DNA from 4 places in the Nonomuraea sp. NPDC050663 genome. Region 4 is predicted to be linked to each of the others. Evidence: riboswitches for the same ligand, from Rfam matches in the RefSeq annotation. Region 4 holds a riboswitch; each other region holds the start of a gene.
What was found. Region 4 has a riboswitch for cyclic di-AMP ahead of ACIBH1_RS13295 (coiled-coil domain-containing protein). Riboswitches for the same ligand answer to the same signal wherever they lie in the genome.

Region 1 (5,394 bases), on a different contig from region 4:
GAGCAGCTGCGCCTGTCCACGCTGGACAACCTGTGGGACACCCACCCGCCCTTCCAGCTCGACGGCAACTTCGGCGCCACCTCGGGGATCGCCGAGATGCTGCTGCAATCGCACACCGGCGTGATCGACGTGCTGCCCGCGCTGCCGCGCGCCTGGCGCGACGGGTCGGTCCACGGGCTGCGGGCCAGGGGAAACGTGACGGTGTCGCTGACCTGGCGCGACGGCGCCGCCACCGAGGTCGTGCTGCACGCCGGGTCGGACGGCCCACTGCGGGTGCGCTGCGGAGACGACCTCACCGTCGTGGAGGCGCGAGCGGGTTCGAGCCACCGGATCCCGCTGGGGTGAAGAGCAGGGCCGCGGCCAGTGCGGTGGCCGCGGCCCTGCCCGGTCAACGGGGACCGGTGCTGTTCAGCCTAGGAACGACGACGCTCGCGGCCATCGCCCGGCCGATGGGGATCGGGCTCAACCGATCGGTGGAGCCTGGTAGCCCAGCTGCCGCAGGTGCTCCGGCGAGACACGGGCGACATTGTGGTCGTGGTCGGTCGAGGCGTACTGGTGCAGGGCCCACTCCTTCCACGGTTGCGGCGCCTCGACCTCGCCCTTGTCCTTGCCGTAGTGGGCGACCCAGAGGGGGTAGTCGCCCAGGCCCTCGCCGTGGGTCTTGGCGAAGGACCAGGAGCTGTAGAACATCGGCCTGACCCCGGTGGCCTCGCGCACGCGCTCCAGCCACCGCTTGGCCCAGGCGTTGACCTCCCCGGCCGGGCGGCCGTCGGTGACCTCCAGGTCGAGGACGAGCAGGTCGCCCTGCTCCAGGCCGTGCTTGCGCACCTCGGCCAGGAACCTGTCGGCCTGCCGCACCGGGTCCTGGCCCGGACGGCCGAAGTGGTAGGCGCCGCGCACCAGGCCGTTCTTCTTCAGCTCCGACCAGTTGCGCGCGAAGGTGCCGTCGGTGAACGTGAGCCCCTCCGTGACCTTGGCGATGCCGAACGACAGGTTGTCGGCGCTCCAGTCGAAGCCTTGGTCGTGGTTGGAGACGTCGACGCCGTACGGCTGGGACGGCTCGGCGGGGGCGGCCTGGACGGCGGCTCCCGTCGCGGCGGCTCCCGTCGCGGCGGCTCCCGTCGCGGCGGCTCCCGCCGTGGCGGCTCCCGCCGTGGCGGCTCCCGCCGTGGCGGCCATGGCGGGTTCCGCCGTGGCCATCGCGGGGATCCCGGCCGCGAGCGCGGCGGCCAGGGCCGATCCGGCCAGCATCGGCCACCTGCGTCGGCGGGCCCGGTGGCGGCCCTGCGCGCTCTGGGTCCTCAGGCGCTTGCGCAGGGGTTGGACGGCGGCGGCCGCGAGGGTGACGGCGAGCGCGCCGGTGACCACGAGCGCGCCCTCGCCGCCGGCGGGAGGGGGTTGCTCCGTACGGCTCAGCGCGATGGGCACGGTCTCGGCCTCCGAGGTCGGGGGTGGAGGGGGTCCGGCGGCCTTCGCCCTGGCTTGTGCCTCCTCGAAAGTCAGGCCGTCGACTTTCACCTTCCTGGGAAGGCCGTAGCCCACGATGGTGCTGTTCGTGTCGCGAACCTTCCGTTTGAGGTGGACGCCTTCGGTGTTCGCCTCGATCGTGTGGATCTTGCCGTTGGCGACCTTCTCGACGATGCCGATGTGGCTGATTCTCGCGCCCGAGAAGTTGAAGAACACGAATGCGCCGGGCTCCGGTTTCGTGGACCATGCGCCCTGCTGCTTGAACCAGTTCGCGTGGGACGGGGTGTAGGCGAACTGGCCGGTGTACTTCCAGACACCCGCCTTACTGGCGGCCCAGGCAAGGAACATGTCGCACCAGGCAGCGGAGTCGTAGCCGCCGGACTGGGCGATGTTCTCGCCATACCAGTCGCCGTACTTGGTGTAGCCGCCCGCTTCCTCTCTGTACGGCAGTTCAGCTTCGATGACCTTGAACAGCTTGTCCGAGATCGGATCCAAGGGGGAGGGTCCTCTCCTTAGGACGCCTACCGGGTTAGCTGACGGGTTCGGGCCAGGAGATGCCCTACCGCGAAATTCGAGCGCGCCGCACAGCGCTCGGGGCTCTCGGATTCACCCCGGAAAGTTGGGTCCCCGGTTCCCCGCGGAGGGGGATTCGGCGATCGGACGTCGCCCCCTGGGTGGAGGCGTATCACCGTCCGATAACGAGGGACCTTAATAACAGTCTGAATAAAACCCAAAATCTGGAAAAGTAAAATCACGCTTCGGTGGCGGATCAGTCACGCCGGGTCACCACTTGACGGTCGTACAGGAGCGGGGTAGAACACGTTTCAATACGGTTGTCTACCAAGCGCTTGATCAAATCTACGCGATGAGGTGGCCCGGTGCACATCGACCTCGTTGACCAGGACCAATACGCCGAAAACGGTCCGCCGTTAGCCCAGCTCGCCTGGCTCAGATCCCACGCGCCCGTCTACTGGCACGAGGGAGAACCAGGTTTCTGGGCCGTCACCCGCCACACGGACGTCGTCCACGTCTCGCGACACTCCGAGCTGTTCTCCTCCTCCCGCAAACTCGCCCTGTTCAACGAGATGCCCGAGGAACAGCGCGAGCTCCAGCGCATGATGATGCTCAACCAGGACCCGCCCGACCACACCCGGCGGCGCGCCCTGGTCAACCGCGGGTTCACCCCGCGCACCATCGCCGCCCTCGAACAGCACATCCGCGAGATCTGCGACGACCTCCTCGACCAGTGCTCGCCCTCCGACGAGATCGACTTCGTCACCGAGATCGCCGCCCCGCTGCCGCTGTACGTGATCTGCGAGCTGATCGGCGCCCCCGTCGAGGACCGCGACAAGCTCTTCCACTGGTCCAACCAGATGATCGGCGCCCAGGACCCCGACTACGCCTCCTCCCCCGAGGAAGGCGGCGCCGCGGCCACCGAGGTCTACGCCTACGCGGCCGAGCTGTCCGCCAAACGCGCCGCCGCGCCGCCGCGCGACGACATCGTCGGCAAGCTCCTGCAGCCCACCGAGGCCGGTGAGCGGCTGACCGACAACGAGTTCGAGCTGTTCGTGCTCCTGCTGGCGGTGGCGGGCAACGAGACCACGCGCAACGCCGCCTCCGGCGGCATGCTCGCCCTGTTCGACCACCCCGACCAGTGGCAACGCCTCGTCGACGACCCCACGCTGGCCCCCACCGCCTCGGAGGAGATCGTGCGCTGGGTCGCCCCGGTCAACCTCTTCCGCCGCACCTCCACCCGCGACCAGGAGCTCGGCGGGCAGCAGATCGCCGAGAACGACAAGGTCGTGATCTTCTACTCCTCGGCCAACCGCGACGAATCCGTCTTCGCCGACCCCGGCGTCTTCGACATCGGCCGCGACCCCAACCCGCACCTCGGCTTCGGCGGCGGCGGAGCGCACTTCTGCCTCGGCAACCACCTGGCCAAGCTCGAGCTCAGAGTGCTGTTCGAGCAGCTGGTGCGCCGCTATCCGAAGATGCGCCAGACCGGCCAGGCCCGGCGGCTGCGCTCCAACTTCATCAACGGAATAAAGGAGTTGCCAGTCCGCCTAAGCTGATTTTTCATGCGCCTCTCCGATATTTCTCCAGATGAGACCCTCTGGAGCCTGCAGCGGCTCTCCTACGCCGTCGAAGCCGAACTCATCGGCGACGACCGCATCCCGCCGCTGCACGAGTCGCTCGACGACCTGCTCGCCGAACCGCTGACCTGGGTCGGCGCCTTCGACGAGGACGAGCGGCTCATCGGGGCGATCGCCTGGTCCTTCGCCGACGACGGGCTGCTCGACATCGAGCGGCTCGTCGTCGCCCCCACGGCCTTCCGCCGCGGCATCGGCCGCACCCTGGTCACCGAGGCGCTGACGCGGGCCGGCGACCGCGGAGCCGTCGTGTCGACGGGCCGGGACAACAAGCCGGCCAGATCGTTGTACGAGCGGCTCGGCTTCGCATGGGTGGAGGACGTCGAGGTGATCCCCGGGCTGTGGATCACCCGCTACGCTCGCTGAGCCGTTCTCCCCAGGGTCTGGAATTTCGTGTTACGTCGCCACCTAGGGCTCGTGGTCGCCGGGCTCTACCTGCTCGCCTGCGCGGCGGCCGCCGTCATCAGCATGCTCGATGGCCGCCTGCGGGCCCTCTGGCTGGCAGTCGCGTGGGACACCCCTTACTCGTTCGCCGCGATCGTCTACCCTCCACCGGCTTCGCCCGGTGTCCAGGTCGCAGGACTGGCCCTGCTCTGCCTGCTCAAAGCATGGATGCTCTGGCAGGTCCTCCTGCCAGGACCGGGCGCCGCTCCGCCCCGCCTGCTGCGGCGCCTGCTGTACATCGCGGCGGCGCTCCACGCGGCCGGCTGGCTCCTGCTCGACCAGCTGCCCGAATACGTGTCGGCTGGCGTGTACCTGCTGGTGTGGGGCCCGCTCGTGATCCTCTTCAGCCGCATCGCGGCCGGCTGGCTTCGGACCGTGCTGCTCGTGCTCGCCGTCCTGGACATCGTGTCGAGGGTCGAGAATCTCGCCGACGAGATCCCCGGACTCGAGTCTCCCGCCGTCCTCGGCCTCACCCGGGTTGCGTTCGTGGTGTGGAGCCTGCTGATCCTGCTGGCCCAGCGGCGCGACGACTGCTTCAGCGTCACCACGCTCAGGATCGGAGGACTCTCCTTCGTCATCGGGCTGATCGCCCCGATAGCCGCAGGCGCGCTCGACCTGAAACTGATCGGCCACCACCTCGACGTCTTCTTCGCCGTCTGGCTCGTGCGCTCCGCCCACGACCTCGGGAGGACCTCTCTGCCCACGAGCCCCCTCCTTTGGCCCCGGCGGCTCCTGATGTCCACCGGCGCCGTGCTGCTCGCCCTCGGCCTGCTCAAGCCCGAGAGCGCATCCTTACAGACTTTCACCGGCCGAGAGATCGACTGCATGGCGTGGACCTTGGAGCACCGCGGAGACAGCGACACCGCCCCGGAGGACAGGGAGCAAGCCTTCCTCTGCCCGAAGTGATCGGCGGGAGGGAATTGCGGATCCTGCAGTCGGAAGTACGCCTGCCGACCTGCGTCAAGGGGCCCCGGCCACTCCCGCGTCAGGGTCCACATGCGCCTGCGAGGAGCACCTGATCCTCGTCTCTACCCGGGAAGGTCCAAGCGCACGGTCCGTCCACCGCACCTCACGCTAGGAGGCCTTCCCCGCCTCCTGGTAGGCGCGGGGCGTGATCCCGAAATATCGTCCGAACCATCGGGTGAGGTGGCTCTGGTCGGCGAACCCCGTCTCACCGGCCACCTGCCCGATCGGCCGGCCCGCCGCGATGCGCCTGCGCGCCTCCCTGAGCCGAAGCTGGCGCTGGTAGTCGCTGGGCGCCATGCCGTACCTCGCCTGGAAGGCCCGGTAGACCGCGAACCGGCTGCCTCCGGCGGCCAGGGCCAGGTCCTCC
Region 2 (5,394 bases), 810 kb from region 4:
GAGGCGCCCGCTGCCATCATGATGGCCAGTACGGCAAGCGCCAGCCGCATGGTCAGGCGCTCCAGGAGATGCGCTGGAGCTCGGAGAGCAGCCCCGAGAAGGCGTCAGGCGTGACCGCCAGCGCCCCGTCGAAGACGCGCGAGATGTCCATGGTCAGGTAGACGCCCATGCCCAGCAGGACCGCCATGAGCGCGAGCGGCAGCAGCGCCATCCCGCGCGGCCTGGCCCCGCCCAGCAGCGGCAGCACCAGCACGGCCAGCCCGGTGGCCACGGTGACGCCGAGCAGGCTCGGCGGCGGGGTTGCGGCCGCGTCCATCGCGCGCTGCCTGCGGGTGGCGGAGATCTCGCTGATGTGCTGCAGGACCGAGGCCTGCGCCTCCTCCTCGTCGGTGCCCTTGACCTGCAGGTCGACGACGCCCTTGCGCAGGTCTTCCAGGCGCGACCAGCCTTCCGGGCTGAGCTTGCCCTCCGCCATGAGCGGCCACTCGGCGTCCTTGACGAACCTGGCGTAGTCGTGCAGGCCGACCTGGATCGTGGCGACCGAGGCGGCGGGCAGTTCGGCCGCCGACCACGACGCCTCGGCGATGGCCTGGGTCTCGGCGTAGGTGTTGAGCCTGGCCGCGTCGGCGGTCGTCCACGGCACCACGATCGCGATGGCGAACGCGATGAGGAACAGGGCCGAGATCATCGACCCGGCGTGCGAGACGGTGGGACCGGCTGGGTCGCCGTCGTCGGACGCGCTGCGCAGCTTCCTTACCAACACGCTGGCGATGATCACCAGTGCGATGGCGCTCGCTCCGGCGAGAAGATATCCGGCCATGACCCTACCAGTCTCTCGGCATCAACTACGGAGAGAGACATTAACATCACCATAGGTAGTCATGGGTGTCATCGACGGCGTGGGCGCGCGCGTGTTCGCCGCGGCCACGCCCGATGTCAGCCGATCTTGTGAATCCACCCGTGGTGGTCGGGGCGGCCGCCGTACTGAATGCCCACGAGTTCCTCGCGCACGCGCATGGTCACCGGGCCGGGGGTGCCGTCGCCGATGGTCCAGGCGCGGTCGGCGCCCTTGACGAAACCGACCGGCGTCACGACCGCGGCGGTGCCGCAGGCGAAGACCTCGCCGAGCTCGCCCGACTCGCAGCCGGCCTGCCACTCCTCGATGGACAGCCGTCCCTCGACGGGCTCGAGGCCGAGCTCGGCGGCGAGGGTGAGGATCGAGTCGCGGGTGATGCCGGGCAGCAGGGTGCCGGTGAGGGCGGGCGTGAGCAGCTTGTCGCCGTAGACGAAGAACAGGTTCATCCCGCCCATCTCCTCGACGTAGCGGTGCTCGTGCGAGTCGAGCCAGACCACCTGGTCGCAGCCCTGCTCGACGGCCTGGCGGGTGGCGACGAACGCGCCCGCGTAGTTGCCGCCGCACTTGGCGGCGCCGGTGCCGCCGGGGGCGGCGCGGGTGTACTCCGTGGACAGCCACACCGACACCGGCTTGAGCCCGCCGGTGAAGTAGGAGGCCGCCGGCGAGGCGATCACCATGAACTTGTAGCTGCGCGAGGGGTAGTTCACGCCCAGCCCGACCTGGGTGGCGATGATGAACGGCCGCAGGTAGAGGCTGTGGCCCTCGGTGGTGGGCACCCAGTCGCGGTCGGTCTGGACGAGCAGCTCCAGCGCCTCGACGAAGGTCTCCTCGGGCAGCTCGGGCATGGCCATGCGCTGGCACGACAGGTTGAAGCGGGCGGCGTTGGCGTAGGGCCTGAACGTCACGATCGAGCCGTTGACCTGGCGGTAGGCCTTGAGGCCCTCGAAGAGCTCCTGGCCGTAGTGGAAGACCGAGGTGGCCGGGTCGAGGGTCAGCGGGCCGTACGGCATGAGCCGCGCGTTGTGCCAGCCGAGCTCTTCGGTGTAGTCGATCGAGATCATGTGATCGGTGAAGTGCTGCCCGAACCCGGGACTGGAAAGTACCTGCTCGCGCTCCGCATCGGTGCGCGCGTGGTCGGAGAGCTGCACATCGAAGCTGAGCTGAGTCATGGGATTCCCTTCATGAACGACTGCGTGACCAATACTAGGACGTAAAAAGAAATACCCGGCAGCTGTCCAGCCACCGGGCATTCGGGGGTGGCCGAGCGCGGAGGGCGCCCAGCCGTGCGGCTAGGCGCCGCCGGCTACTCGGGTCGCGATGTCGTCGCCGATCCGGCCGGTGCTGCGGCCAGGGGTGCGGGCGAGGATGTCGGCGGCGACGGCCTGCTCGACGCGGACCGCCTCGGCGGCGTGGCCGAGGTGGTCGAGGAGCATGGCGACCGACAGGATCGTGGCGGTCGGGTCGGCCTTGCCCTGGCCGGCGATGTCGGGGGCGCTGCCGTGGACCGGCTCGAACATGCTCGGCGCGGTGCGGTCGGGGTTGACGTTGCCGCTGGCGGCCAGGCCGATGCCGCCGGCGATGGCGGCGCCGATGTCGGTGATGATGTCGCCGAACAGGTTGTCGGTGACGATCACGTCGAAGCGCGCGGGGTGGGTCACGAAGAACATCGACGCGGCGTCGACGTGCTGGTAGTCGGTGGTGACCTCGGGGTAGTCGGCGGCGACGCGCTTGACCGTGCGGGCCCACAGGTCGCCGGCGAAGGTGAGCACGTTGGTCTTGTGGACCAGGGTGAGGTGCTTGCGCGGGCGCGACTGGGCCCTGTCGAAGGCGTAGCGCACGACGCGCTCGACGCCGAAGGCGGTGTTGAGCGACTCCTGGGTGGCGACCTCGTGCGGGGTGCCCTTGCGCAGCACGCCTCCGGCGCCCGCGTAGAGCGACTCGGTGCCCTCGCGCACCACGACCATGTCGATGTCTTCGGGCCCCGCGTCGGCGATGGGGGTCTTCACGCCGGGGAAGAGCTTGACCGGGCGCAGGTTGACGTAGTGGTCGAGCTCGAAGCGCAGCTTGAGCAGCAGGTCGCGCTCCAGGATGCCCGGGGGCACGCTGGGGTCGCCGACGGCGCCGAGCAGGATGGCGTCGAAGCCGCGCAGCTCCTCGAGCACGGAGTCGGGCAGGGTCTCGCCGGTGCGGTGGTAGCGCGCGGCGCCGAGGTCGTAGTGGTGGGTGTCGAACTTGACGCCCACGGCCTCCAGGACCTTCAGCCCCTCGGCCACGACTTCGGTGCCGATGCCGTCTCCGGGGATCACTGCCAAACGTGTCATGCGCAGCACTTTACCGGCCTGTCTCGCCGTACGAACACACATCTCAGGATTCGGACACAGGTAAATGTCTGATTTGCGCCCTTTTGACCATTTCGTTAGAGTCCTGACCTGCCTAATCCGCCGCGCCGTCCGTGGCGGAGCCGGGGACCCACGTTCCCCCGGGGCGAATCGGCGGTTTCCGCCGTAGGGCCGCGCTTCCAGGTCCGAGCCCGTCAGCTAACCCGGCCGGCCCCGTGGAAGGTCAATCCCCTGTCCTCCTTGCGCCTCGCCATGCTCGTGTCCGCTCCCCTCGGACTCGCGCTCGTGCTCACCGCCTCCCCCGCCTCCGCCTCCGCCCCCGAGAAGCCCGTCACCCTCACGCTTGACGGCGCCGGGATCAAGGAGATCCGCGACAAGGCCCTCAAGCCGCCCGCCTGGAAGAAGGCCCTGACCTTCGCCATGGCCGAGCGCGGCACGCCGTACGTGTGGGGCGGCGCCTCCGGCAGCGGCTACGACTGCTCGGGGCTGATGCTGCGAGCCTACGAGAACGCCGGCATCGAACTGCCGCGCACCGCGGCCGAGCAGTACTCAGCCTTCGACCGCAAGATCTCCTGGGACGACCTCAAGCCCGGCGACCTGGTCTTCTTCTCCGGGCTCGGGCACGTCGGCATGATCAGCCGGCCCGGCTACATGGTGCACGCGCCGCACTCGGGCGACGTGGTCAAGGAGGAGAGGCTCAGCGGCTGGCGCCGCCAGGCGTTCGTGGGCGCGGTGCGGCCCGACCCCAAGGGCGTCACGATCTGGGCGGCCCAGCTCAAGCAGAGGCGGGCCCCCGCACCCGCGATGCTCACCGCGAGCCTGTGAGCCCTTCCCGATCTATCGTGGTGGCATGGAGAAGATCCGGCTGACCGGCGCGCAGGCCACCATGCTGGCCACCCTGTACGGCAAGGCCGTCGACGCCGGCTCCCCCCGCTCGATCCTGCACGACACCATGGCGCTCGACGCGGTCAGGAAGATCGACCACGATTTCTCCCAGGTCGGCATGAAGCCCGGCGACGCCGCCACTGTCGCGCTGCGCAGCCTCCACTTCGACGGCTGGACGCGCGAGTTCCTCGCCGCGCATCCCTCGTGCACCGTGCTGCACCTGGGCTGCGGCATGGACACGCGCGTCTTCCGCGTCGACCCCGGCTCCGGCGTGCGCTGGTACGACGTCGACTATCCCGACGTCATCGACCTCCGGCGCAAGCTCTACCCGGCCGATCGTCCCGGCTACGAGCTCGTCGCGGCGTCGGTCACCCCTCCCGGCTGGCTCGACCAGGTGCCGGGAGACCTGCCGGTGCTCGTGGTGGCCGAGGGCCTGACCATGTATCTGCGCGAGGAGGAGGGCCGCGAGCTGTTCCGCCGCATCGTGGAGCACTTCCCCGGCGGGCAGTTCGTCTTCGACGCCTTCAGCCGTCGCGGCATCAGGATGCAGAGGATGAACAAGCCCGTCCAGGTCGCCGGGGCGACGCTGCACTGGGGTGTGGACGGTGCGGCCGAGCTGACCTCCGTCCACCCCCGGCTGCGCTGCCTCGACGCGGTGAGCGCCTTCGACATCGGAGGTTACGACCGGGTGGGGGTGCGCTACCGGGCGTTGGTGGGGGTGGCCAGGATGTTGCCGTTCATGCGGCGCATGGCCGTCATGTACCGGCTGGCGTTCTAGTCACTCGCTGGGGCGGCCGCCGTTGTCGCGGCGGTCCAGTGACAGCTGGACGGCCTCGACCGCCTCGTTCTCGGTCTCTTCTGGCGCGTTCCAGGAATACATCTCGTACATGAAGTGACTCGTCTCGCTTCGCGGGCGTTGGCTGGGAAATGTCGGACTCCGGTCGCGAATCCAAACCGGGCCTGGGTCCCTCGGTCCGGGTCACGGACGTCCGGGAGGGGGACTTAACGGCCGACACGCGCCACTCGCCGCGGCGAGTCGTCGACCTGCCCTAACAGGCCTCGCCGCGGCAGGTAATAAGTACGAGTACCTGGCGCATCCCCGTCAGGATAACCCGGTTGTCTCGTAGGACGTCCTACTATCTCATATCCTGAGACAACAAAACGGCCGGCGCCTCGTGACGAGACGCCGGCCGTACCAGGGAACGGGCTAGTCGGCCAGGTCGACCGAGCGTCCGCTCTCGGCGCCGATCTCGCTCACGATCTGGTCGAGTACCTCGGCCGGGAGGGCCGAGTCGACGGTGAGCGCGATGAGCG
Region 3 (5,394 bases), on a different contig from region 4:
CTGAAGAGGCTTGTCCCACAGCAGCGAAGCGCCGTTCACGGCCACCAGCAGTCCGCCCAGCCCCATTCCGAAGGGAAGGAAGAAGGCGAGGCCGTAGAGAATGTAACCGCCGTAGGTCACCAGCGCCCGCTTGAACGAGACGTCCGTCGGCAGACCGCCGGGCTGCACGGGGCCGCCCACCTGGACCACCTTGATGCCCATGATGATCTTGCCGACCGTCTGGGCCTTCAGCTGGTTCATGAAGAAGTCGTAGCCGACCCAGACCGCCGTCGTCACGATGGCGATGACGAGGTAGTAGAGGACCCAGCTGCCGCTCGATCCGCCCGTCGCCCAGTTGTAGCTCGGGACGAGGAAACCGAAGATCGCGGTCAGGATGCCCGCCACGACTCCGAGGATCACGCCGTCGACGATCCTGGCCACCAGGCGCTGCCACCACTCGGCGAGCGGGGCGGGGGCGCCGGGAGGCTGCACGCCCACCGGCTGGTGCCCGTAGCCGGGCTGCTGGCCGTAGGCGGGCTGGCCGTACTGCTGCTGGCCGTAGGCAGGGGGCGTGCCGTACTGCTGCTGGCCGTAGTCGGGCTGCTGCTGGCCGTACGCCGGCTGGGCGTAGCCGGGCTGGGTGCCCTGACCGTACTGCTGGCCGGAGGCGGGCTGCTGGCCATAGGCCTGCTGACCGTAGGCCTGCTGCTGGTCGCCGTAACCCTGCTGCTGGTCGCCATAGCTCGGCTGCTGCTGGCCGTAGCCTTGCTGCTGACCGTAGCCGGGCTGCTGGCCGTACTGCTGGCCGGAGGCGGCCTGCTGACCGTAACCCTGCTGCTGGTCGCCATAGCTCGGCTGCTGCTGGCCGTAGCCCTGCTGGCCCGACGCCGACTGCTGGCCGTAAGCCTGCTGCTGGTCGTAGGCCTGCTGCTGGTCGCCGTAACCGGGCTGCTGCTGGCCATAGCCCTGCTGGCCGTAACCCTGCTGGCCCGACGCCGACTGCTGGCCGTAGGCCTGCTGGTCGCCGTAACCCTGCTGCTGGTCGCCGTAGCTCGGCTGCTGCTGGCCGTAGCCCTGCTGCTGACCGTAGCCGGGCTGCTGGCCGTACTGCTGGCCGGAGGCGGCCTGCTGACCGTAACCCTGCTGCTGGTCACCGTAACCGGGCTGCTGCTGGCCGTAGCCCTGCTGGCCCGACGCCGACTGCTGGCCATAGGCCTGCTGCTGGTCGCCGTAACCGGGCTGCTGCTGGCCGTAACCCTGCTGGCCGTAGCCTTGCTGGCCGTAGCCCTGCTGCTGACCATAGCCCTGCTGCTGGCCGTAGCCCTGCTGCTGCTGGCCGTACGGCTGCTGCTGGCCATAGCCCTGCTGGCCGTAACCCTGCTGCTGGCCGTAGGTGCCGTCTTCGGCGCGGTAGCCGACGACGGTCACGTCTGGGTCTGCGTTCTGCTGTCCGTATTCGGGAGCCCGGGGCTTGTCGTTCTCATCGGGATCACCCTGTGGATACGGCGGCTGTCCGGTGCTCACCGTGTCACCTCACTTCGAGTTCGCATGTGGCACATGTCAGGACACATGCTTGCTGCTGCCCAAGGTATCGGCATAGGTATCAACAATCACCTTTCCCCTTGGTCAACACTCGCGTCATTTGCCGCCAGGTGCAGCAGCATCCGAGTGTTGCCGAGGGTGTTCGGCTTGACGTGCTCCAAGTCGAGAAACTCGGCCACGCCCTCGTCATAGGAGGCCAGCAGTTCGGCGTACACCTCGGGCGACACGGGGGTGCCGTCGATGGGCAGGAAGCCATGTCTGGCGAAGAAGTCAACCTCGAAAGTGAGGCAGAAGACCCGGCGCAGGCCGAGTTCGCGGGCGGTGGAGATGAGTGCGGCGACAATCCGGTGGCCCACGCCCGTGCCCCGGAGATCGGGATCCACGGCGACCGTACGGATTTCCGCGAGGTCCTCCCACAAGACGTGCAATGCGCCGCAGCCGACGACTTTTCCATCGTGTTCGGCTACCCAGAATTCCTGGACATCCTCATAGAGGGTGACGGTGGCCTTCTCCAGAAGCCGTGGCCCGGCACCGGCATAGGTGTCGACGAGACGCTTGATCGTCCGTACGTCGGCCGTGCGTGCACGCCTGACGAACGTCTTGGTCTCGCGCTCGGCGACCTGCTCCATGAGGCTCCAGCGTACCGATCTATTTACGGCTAGCCCCTATCTCCGGCCTGCTCGGCCGCCGAGCCCCAGGAGTCACCGCTGGTCACAGCAGTCCCAAAGCACCGTAAACTGCGCACAACACTCGGGTGACCGCGCGTGCGCGTGATCCTGGCGTGATCCGGACGATGCCAAACCTCAACGGAATTCGCAGTTCTGGTTGAGCAGGAACTGATCGTGCACTAGTGTCCAGCGTCGATATCCCTTTGTGATCCTGCGGGGGGATGCGCCCAATCCCCTCGTCGGGGGAACCGGGGAACCACAAATGCACCTGGGGTGAGTCCGAGCAGCCGCTCGGTAGGGCTGCTCCGGCCCGAACCCGACAGCTAACCCGGTCGGCGCGGTGAGAGGAGAGGTGGCTGCTTGGTGAAGCGCACACGCGGTCGTGGAGGGAAGTCGGCGGGCAAGCACGCCCGCCCCCCGGAACACCCCGCGCTCGCCGCCCGGCGCGGCAGGCGGGTCGTGGCCGTCTGCGCGGCCCTCATGGCGCTGACCGTCGCCTTCCCGCTGGGATCCGCGGCGGCCGATCCCGAGCCGACGATCAACGAGCTGGCCAAGCAGGCCGAGGGGCTTCACACCCAGATCGGGCAGCTGACCGAGCAGTACAACGGCCAGCGGGTGAAGCTGAAGGACGCCGAGAAGACCTCGGCCGAGGCCCAGAAGACCCTGGCCAGCCGCCAGCGCGAACTCGCCACCAAGCGCCGTACGGCCATGCTGCTGGCGCAGAGCGCCTACATCTCCGGCGGGTACGACCACGCGATGGCCTTCAGCCAGAAGGGTGACCCCGACACCTTCCTCGACAGCGCCGCCACGACCTCCGCCCTGGAGGAGCAGCACAGCGGCCAGCTCAAGGAAGTGGCCCAGGCGATGAACAAGGCGACGCAGGCGGAGAAGGACGCCACCGCCAGGATCAGCCAGGTGCAGGAGCTCATCTCCGATCTCGACGGGCGGCGCGACAAGATCGTCAAGCTGGTCGCCAAGGTCGAGAGCAAGCTCTACTCCGATGCACTCGCCCAGGCCAGCAACCGCGGCCGCGCCGTGCGCGTCAACCTGCCGATCATCGGCAGCGGCAAGGCCGCCGAGGCCACCCGCTGGGCGCTGACCCAGCAGCTCAAGCCGTACGTGTGGGGAGCCGAGGGCCCCAACTCCTACGACTGCTCGGGTCTGGTGATGGCCGCCTACCAGAAGGTCGGAATCAGCCTGCCGCACTACACGGGCGATCTCTGGACGGCCGGCAGGCATGTTTCCAAGGAGGAGCTCAGGCCGGGTGACCTGGTGTTCTTCTACAGCGACCTGCACCACGTCGGCATCTACGTCGGCGGCGGCATGATGGTGCACGCCCCGCAGACCGGAGATGTCGTCAGGCTGGCCCCCATCGGCCGCCGCCCGTGGGCGGGAGCCGTACGTATCGCGGACTGACGCCCGTCAGCCGGAGACCAGCCGACGGCCTAGATAAGCTGACGGCGCGCAGCCCAGGCGACCGCCTCGATGGCGGTCGCCACTCCGATGCGGTCGCAGATGACCCGCAGACGGCGTCGTACGGTCCGCCCGCTGATGTCCAGCCTGCGGCCCACCCGATCGACCGTGACGCCCTTGGCCAATTCACCGAGCAGAGCCAGATCGGCCCGGCTCAACTCAACGCCCTCGGTGAGTAAATCCATCCGGAGCCTCCCCCCACTGCAGAAGCCGGCGGTGTCTCGCCCGAGCGAAACGGTAAACGCATTCTGGAAAGGTCGTCAAGGTGGGCCATCTCCCCACTTGACCAGCGCTATTGACGTGATCAACACAATGTGAACTACTCACGATATGTCAGAACACGTCGTGATGAGCCGGGAGATCTCGACAATGATCCTGACACCCGGGCTGCGTGCCTCGTGACCGCAGCGGATCTCCTCGGCTTCGATCCCGCCGACCCCGAGTTTCTTCGCGACCCATACCCAACTTACGGCCGCCTCCGAGAGCATGCTCCCCTGGTCAGAACGCCGCTCGGTATGCTCCTCGCGACGACCCATGAACGATGCACGGCCGTGTTACGCGATCCCCGTTTCGGCCATGGCGCAACCGGAGCCGAATCCTTCCTGTTCATGGATCCGCCGCAGCACACAAGACTGCGTTCACTCGTCAGCAAGGCCTTCACCCCGCGCATGGTGGAGCGGCTGCGGCCGCGCATCGAGGGCATCGCCAAGCAGCTCGTCGACGAGCTGCCCGCCGAGGCCGACCTGATCGCCCGCTTCGCCTACCCGCTGCCCGTGCTGGTCATCACCGAGCTGCTCGGCGTCCCCGCGAGCGACCACGAACGTTTCCGCGGCTGGAGCGAGAAGCTGGCCCGCAGCCTCGATCCGCTGCTGCCCTCCGACGAGGAGGCCCAGACGTTGCGGGCACGGGCGGAGTTCCGCGAGTACTTCCGCGAGCTGATCGTCCTGCGCCGCCTGTGGCCGGGCGACGACCTGCTCAGCGTCCTGGTCGAGAACCAGGAGCTGACCGAGGACGAGATGGTCGCGACCTGCATCCTGCTGCTGGTGGCGGGGCACGAGACGACGGTCAACCTGATCGCCAACGGGGTGCTGGCCCTGTCACGGCACGACATGTGGGCTCTGGCCTCCGACCACCCCAAGCAGGTCGTGGAGGAGGTCCTGCGCTACGACCCGCCCGTGCAGCTGACCGGCCGGGTGAGCCTGGTCGACACCGAGATCTCGGCCAGGGGCCAGATGGTGCTCCTGCTTCTCGGGGCGGCCAACCGCGACCCGGCGATCTTCCATTCGCCCGAGATCTTCGACCCGCTGTCAAGCTCGCCCAGGCACCTGGCCTTCGGGCTGGGCATCCACTTCTGCCTCGGGGCGACGCTGGCGCGGCTGGAGGGCGAGATCGCTTTGAAGGAGCTGGCCCGACGGGAGCCACGGCTCCTGGAGCGTGCTCCGCCGTACAAGGAGAACCTCGTGTTGCGCGGGCTCGCGCGGCTTCAGGTCAGGCTGTCGTAGCGGCCGCGCGCCTCCTCGACCTCCTCGATGTGCTCCTCGGCCCAGGCCTTGACCGCCGCCATCAGCGGCAGGAGGGTACGGCCCAACGCGGTGAGCTCGTAGTCGACACGCACCGGCACGGCGGGGGTGACCGTGCGGGTGACCAGGCCGTCGCGCTCCATGGAGCGCAGGGTCTGAGTGAGCATCTTCTGGCTGACCCCGGCGATCCGCCTGGCCACGTCGCTGTAGCG
Region 4 (5,394 bases):
CCACCCCGTCCTCCATCACCTGCACGTGCGGCCCGTTGAAGCAGGGATGCACGCCGTAGAAGACGAAGACCCCACCGGGGCTGAGCACCCTGGCGGCCTCGCGCAGCATGGCGGGGAAGTCGGGCAGGTCGGTGGAGGTCCACAACGACACCACGGCGGGCAGGCTCGAATCGCGCAGCGGCAGGCGCCCCGCGTCGGCCTGGAGCAGCGGGCCCCCGGTCCTGGTCCTGGCCAGGCGCAACTGGTCGGCCGACCGGTCGAGGCCGAGCGGGATGCGTTCGGTGTCGCGGATGACCTCGAAGTACTGCCCCGTGCCGCATCCCAGGTCGAGGCAGAGCCCTTCTCCCGGGCCCAGGATCTCGGCGAGCGGCGCGTAGTTCATGCGGTAGAAGGAGGAGTTCCAGGTGTCGTACCAGTCGGCCAAGCCGTCATAACGAGCCTTCATGGGACCAGCTTCACCCACGGAACGGGACAAGGAGCACCCCACCCAGGCGTCCGCGCCAGATACCTGGGTGGGGCACGGCTGTTCAGAGCATCGAGATGTGCACGTGGTCGTAGTGGTTGGCGGTGATGCCGCCCCGGTCGGACATGGCACGCCACCCGCTGCCCTGGTTGATCCGCTGCTTCCAGATCACGTATTTCACGCCGAGCTTGTCCATGTTCTTCACGGCCCAGGCGGCCACCTGGTCGCCGAGCGTGTTGCCCGCCGCGCTCGGCATGGCGCCGCCGGAGCTCATCATGAAGTCGCACGCCCTGCCGAGCGGGTGTTCGCCGCTGTTGTCGACGCGGTAGCAGCCGACGGAGAACTGCAGGGCGAAGTTCTTCTGGACCTCCGCGCGCATCAGGCGGGTGCGCGGGGTGATGTTGTCGGAGCCGCTCGGCAGTTCGGGGGCGAAGCTGCCGTCGGAGCGGCGGCCGGTGCCGTACGGCACGAGGTCTTCGAGCTTGTCCTTGATCTCGCCGATCAGCTTCTCGGCCTCCTTGCGCTGGCTCGCCAGCTCGGAGGTCTCGGTCTTGATCTGCGCGGCAAGGGCGGTCGCCTGCTCGGCGGCCTGCTGCTTGGCGTCGCGGCCGGCCTTGACGCCGGCGATGGCGGCCTTCTGCTCCTCGGTGATCTCGTTGAGCACGGCGGCGCCGGCGCTGGAGTCGGGGGTGAGGAAGGGGGTCACGCCGGGGTTGCCCTGGTAGTGGAGCTGGGCGATCTGGCTGATGAGCTTGTGCGCGTCGGCGAGCTGGGCCTCGGCCTGGACGAGCCGGTCTCTGGCGGCCTTCTCGTCCTTCTGCGCCTTGGCCAGGGAGACCCGCTTGGCGTTGTAGGCCTCGAGGAGCTTGTCGATCTTCTTGTCGAGGCTCGTCAGCTCGGCCCGGAGCTTGGACTCGCTCGGCTTGGGATCGGCCGCGGCGGGGGAGCCGCCGACGGTGAGCGCCACCGCGGTGCAAACCACCGCGGTCAGCATTGCGGACTTGGCCGCCAAGAGCCTTCCTCTCCTCCTGCCGACCGGGTTAGCTGACGGGTTCGGGCGCGGAGAGCTGCCCTACCACCGAAGTGGATTCACCCCAGGTGCGATGGGTCCCCGGTTCCCGGGCGACGCGCCCGGGATTAGGCGTGCGACGGCTGTGACAGCCGGTGCGAGAGGGATACTAACGGTAAAACGGAGGTAACGCGACTCCAAGCCGAGACCGCTTAGAGATCTACCTGAGACCTCAGAAGATCGGCGGCCATCTCCGGGGGCACGTCGTTGACGAAGGCGCCCATCGCCGACTCCGATCCGGCCAGGTACTTCAGCTTGCCGGGCGCGCGCCGGATGCTGAACAGCTCCAGATGAAGATAGGCCAGGTCACGGCCCTGACGGACCGGCGCCTGGTGCCAGGCGGAGATGTACGGCATGCGCACGTCGAAGAGCCCGTCGAAGGCGCGCAGCACGCTGGTGTAGAGCGGCGCGAAGGCGGCACGCTCCTCCTGCGTGAGCGCGGGCAGGTCGGGCACCTGGCGGTGCGGGTAGATGTGCACCTCGAACGGCCAGCGCGCGGCGTGCGGCACGAACGCCGTCCACAGCTCGTTGGCCGCCACGACCCGCGGTCCTGCACGCTCGGCGCGCAGGACGTCGGCGAAGAGCGTGGGGGTCTTGGCGGCCGCCGCCAGGTGGCGCCGGGTGCGCGGGGTCACGTACGGGTAGCCGTAGATCTGCCCGTGGGGGTGGGGGAGCGTGATGCCGATCTCCTCGCCCCGGTTCTCGAAGCAGAAGACCTGCTCCACGCCCTCGATGCCGGACAGCTCCGCCGTACGGTCGGCCCAGGCCTCCATGACCAGCCCCACCTGCTCGTCGGAGAGCTGGGAGAAGCTGGAGTCGTGGTCGGAGGTGAAGCAGACGACCTCGCAGCGGCCCACGCCGGCCCTGGAGCCCTCGGGATAAGTGCCCAGATTGGTGGAGAACGACGGGAAGCGGTTCTCGAACACGACGACGTCGTAGTCGGAGGCGGGGATCTCCGACGCGCGGCCCTCGGTCGACGGGCACAGGGGGCACTCGTCGGCGGGAGGCAGGAACGTGCGGGTCTGCCGGTGGCTCGCGATGGCCACCCATTCCTCGGTCAGCGGGTCGAAGCGCAGCTCCGAGGCGAGAGGCCGCGGGTCGAGCGGACGGTGGTCCACGGCGCTTCTGTCGGCGTCGTCGCGACGGTCGAAGTAGATCAGCTCCCTGCCGTCGGCCAGGTGCGTGATGGTGCGCTTCACTTCGTGTCCTCCGCGATCAGTAGTTCCCCGGCGCGCTCCGCCAGTTCCATGCGCGCCTGTTCGTCCAGGCCGGCGTCGGTGATGACGACGTCGGCGCGAGACAGCTCGGCGATCGTGCTGATGCCGACCGTCTGCCACTTGGTGTGGTCGGCGGGCACCACCAGGCGGGCGGCGCACGCCACCAGTGCCCGGTCGGTCTCGGCCTCCAGCAGGTTGGGGGTGGTGAATCCGGCGCGCAGGCTCATGCCGTGCACGCCCAGGAAGACCGTGTCGACGTGCAGGCTGCTGATCGCGGCCACGGCCACGGGGCCGACGAGCGCGTCGGAGGGCGTGCGCACGCCGCCGGTCAGCACCACCGTGCGGTCGTCGCGCTGGTTGCGGTGGAAGACCTCGGCCACGGGGATCGAGTTCGTGATCACGGTGAGCTCCGGCACGTCGACCAGGTGGTGGGCCAGCGCCCAGATGGTGGTGCCCGCCGACAGGGCGATCGCGGTGCCGGGGCGGACGAGCTGGGCCGCGCGGCGGGCGATCGCCTCCTTCTCGGCCTGCTGGCGGCTGGTCTTGGCGGCGAAGCCCGGCTCCTCGGTGGAGCCCGGGCCGCTGATCGTGGCTCCGCCGTGGACCTTCTCCAGGAGCCCGCGTTCGGCGAGCACCTCCAGGTCGCGGCGGATGGTCATGTCGGAGACGCCCAGGTCGCGAACCAGCTCGGAGACCCTGACCGCGCCGTGCCGCCGGACCCGCTCCAGGATCGTCTGCTGGCGCTGCTGTGCGAGCATCGGGCCTCCTTCCAACACATTCCACCAAATTATGACACGCCTGTGTTGAAGTGTGAGCGGTTGACCGGGCCGGGATCCCGCGAGACGTTGTGACCTACACCACATCCTCCTGGAGGTGCCATGGCCAAGCGAGCACGCAAGAGCAGGGCACGCAAGAAGAAGAAGGCGAACCACGGCAAGCGCCCAGCCTCGCGCTAGCCGTACGGCTCGCGGGTGTCAGGGGGTGCGCCAGGCACCCACGAGCCGCGCCATCTGCTCGGCGTAGAACTCGCCGAACTCCTCGCGCCCCATTCCGGTGACCGCCTGCGCGAGCTGGGGGAAGACGACCCCCGCCGCCGACATGGCGAACATCGCGATCATCGCCGCACCCGGATCCACGTCGCCCGGCAGCTCGCCCGCCTCCTGCCGCTGCCGCAGCTCGGCCACGTTGCGCCGCATCTCCTCGACGAACGCCGGGTCGGGCGGCGCCTCTCCCAGGCCCTCCCAGACCATCAGGCGGCCGAAGTCGGGGTTGGCCGCGTTGGCCCGCACGTAGGAGGCGATGAGCGTGCCGAGGTCCTGGTCCGGCTCGGCGAAGGCGCTCTCGTGCCCACGCCACTGGGCCACGACGTGCTGGTAGAGGCCCTCCTTGCCGCCGAAGTAGTAGGAGATCAGCTGCTTGTTGATGCCCGCGCGGGCGGCGATCTCGCTGACCCGTGCCCCGGCGTAGCCCTTGGCTCCGAACTCCTCGACGGCGGCTTCGAGGATGCGGGCCTTGGTGCGCTCGGCGTCGCGCTGCTTGTCCTGGGGCGCTCTTCTCATGCGCCGCAGCTTATCAACCATCCGGATGGTTGACAGAATTATCCGAATGGATGATAGTCGGTGGCATGAGAACTCACATCGCCGTGATCGGCGGCGGAATCGGCGGGCTCTGCCTGGCGCAGGGGCTGCACGGCAAGGGCGTCGACGTCGCGGTCTTCGAGCGGGACCGCACACCGTCCGACCGGCTCCAGGGCTACCGGGTGCACATCGACCCGCAGGGCGCGCGGGCGCTGCGCGAGTGCCTGCCCGAGCCGCTGTGGCGGACGTTCCTGGCCACGACCGGCCAGGGCGGGCAGGACTTCGGATTCCTCACCGAGCGACTCGGCGAGTTGCTGGTCGTCGAGACGCCCCCCGACGCCGAGCACTACTCCGTCAGTCGCATCACGCTCCGGCAGGTCCTCCTGTCGGGCCTGGAGGAGATCGTGCACTTCGGCAAGATGTACGAGCGCTACGAGCGCAACCCCGACGGCACCACGACGCTGCACTTCGCCGACGGCAGCACCTGCGTGGCCGACATCGTGGTCGGCGCCGACGGCGGCACCTCGCGGGTCCGGCGGCAGTACCTCCCGCACGCCGAGCGCATCGACACCGGGATCACGACCGTGGCGGGCAAGTTCCCGCTGACCCCGCGCACCCGCGCGCTCATCGCCCCGCGCCTGGCCGACGGGCCCAACATGATCCTGCCGCCGCCCGGCTTCGGCATGTTCTGCGCCCCCCACGACGTCGCGCGGGCGGTGGGCGAGATCGGGCGCACCGAGCAGGCGGGCGCGCTCATGGACAACAACGCCAGCTACATCCTGTGGGCGGTCGGGGCCTCGGTGGAACGCTTCCCCGGCGGGCTCGCCCGGATGTCGGGCCAGGAGCTGCGCGCCACGGTCTCGGCGCTCGTCGCGACCTGGCACCCCGACCTGCGCCGCCTGGTCGAGCTGAGCGACCCCGACACCGTGAGCCTGCTGCCGATCCGCACCTCCGTCCCGGTCGAGGCCTGGGAGCCCAGCACGATCACCCTGCTCGGCGACGCGATCCACAGCATGACGCCGATGCGCGGCATCGGCGCCAACGTCGCGCTGCGCGACGCCGCGCTGC

Region 1: linked by a shared signal. The riboswitch ahead of ACIBH1_RS17495 (GH25 family lysozyme) and the one ahead of ACIBH1_RS13295 (coiled-coil domain-containing protein) in region 4 are both predicted to bind cyclic di-AMP.
Region 2: linked by a shared signal. The riboswitch ahead of ACIBH1_RS16730 (C40 family peptidase) and the one ahead of ACIBH1_RS13295 (coiled-coil domain-containing protein) in region 4 are both predicted to bind cyclic di-AMP.
Region 3: linked by a shared signal. The riboswitch ahead of ACIBH1_RS38610 (NlpC/P60 family protein) and the one ahead of ACIBH1_RS13295 (coiled-coil domain-containing protein) in region 4 are both predicted to bind cyclic di-AMP.

The regions. Positions count from the first base shown of each region.
Region 1 is NZ_JBITGL010000005.1:104,269-109,662, reverse strand. It holds gene ACIBH1_RS17500 (glycosyl hydrolase family 95 catalytic domain-containing protein) at 1-345, shown strand, start outside; gene ACIBH1_RS17495 (GH25 family lysozyme) at 463-1,962, opposite strand; cyclic di-AMP (ydaO/yuaA leader) riboswitch at 1,969-2,132, opposite strand; gene ACIBH1_RS17490 (cytochrome P450) at 2,346-3,539, shown strand; gene ACIBH1_RS17485 (GNAT family N-acetyltransferase) at 3,546-3,983, shown strand; gene ACIBH1_RS17480 (hypothetical protein) at 4,011-4,967, shown strand; gene ACIBH1_RS17475 (AraC family transcriptional regulator) at 5,136-5,394, opposite strand, start outside.
Region 2 is NZ_JBITGL010000004.1:830,112-835,505, forward strand. It holds gene ACIBH1_RS16710 (hypothetical protein) at 1-50, opposite strand, end outside; gene ACIBH1_RS16715 (hypothetical protein) at 53-820, opposite strand; gene ACIBH1_RS16720 (branched-chain amino acid aminotransferase) at 937-2,025, opposite strand; gene ACIBH1_RS16725 (3-isopropylmalate dehydrogenase) at 2,146-3,177, opposite strand; cyclic di-AMP (ydaO/yuaA leader) riboswitch at 3,277-3,423, shown strand; gene ACIBH1_RS16730 (C40 family peptidase) at 3,436-4,020, shown strand; gene ACIBH1_RS16735 (class I SAM-dependent methyltransferase) at 4,046-4,858, shown strand; gene serA (phosphoglycerate dehydrogenase) at 5,288-5,394, opposite strand, start outside.
Region 3 is NZ_JBITGL010000017.1:161,056-166,449, forward strand. It holds gene ACIBH1_RS38600 (RDD family protein) at 1-1,503, opposite strand, end outside; gene ACIBH1_RS38605 (amino-acid N-acetyltransferase) at 1,590-2,150, opposite strand; cyclic di-AMP (ydaO/yuaA leader) riboswitch at 2,404-2,541, shown strand; gene ACIBH1_RS38610 (NlpC/P60 family protein) at 2,553-3,605, shown strand; gene ACIBH1_RS38615 (LuxR C-terminal-related transcriptional regulator) at 3,635-3,847, opposite strand; gene ACIBH1_RS38620 (cytochrome P450) at 4,271-5,164, shown strand; gene ACIBH1_RS38625 (winged helix-turn-helix transcriptional regulator) at 5,146-5,394, opposite strand, start outside.
Region 4 is NZ_JBITGL010000004.1:16,185-21,578, reverse strand. It holds gene ACIBH1_RS13300 (class I SAM-dependent methyltransferase) at 1-445, opposite strand, end outside; gene ACIBH1_RS13295 (coiled-coil domain-containing protein) at 528-1,475, opposite strand; cyclic di-AMP (ydaO/yuaA leader) riboswitch at 1,479-1,617, opposite strand; gene galT (galactose-1-phosphate uridylyltransferase) at 1,685-2,731, opposite strand; gene ACIBH1_RS13285 (DeoR/GlpR family DNA-binding transcription regulator) at 2,728-3,507, opposite strand; gene ACIBH1_RS13280 (50S ribosomal protein bL37) at 3,628-3,705, shown strand; gene ACIBH1_RS13275 (TetR/AcrR family transcriptional regulator) at 3,724-4,308, opposite strand; gene ACIBH1_RS13270 (FAD-dependent oxidoreductase) at 4,374-5,394, shown strand, end outside.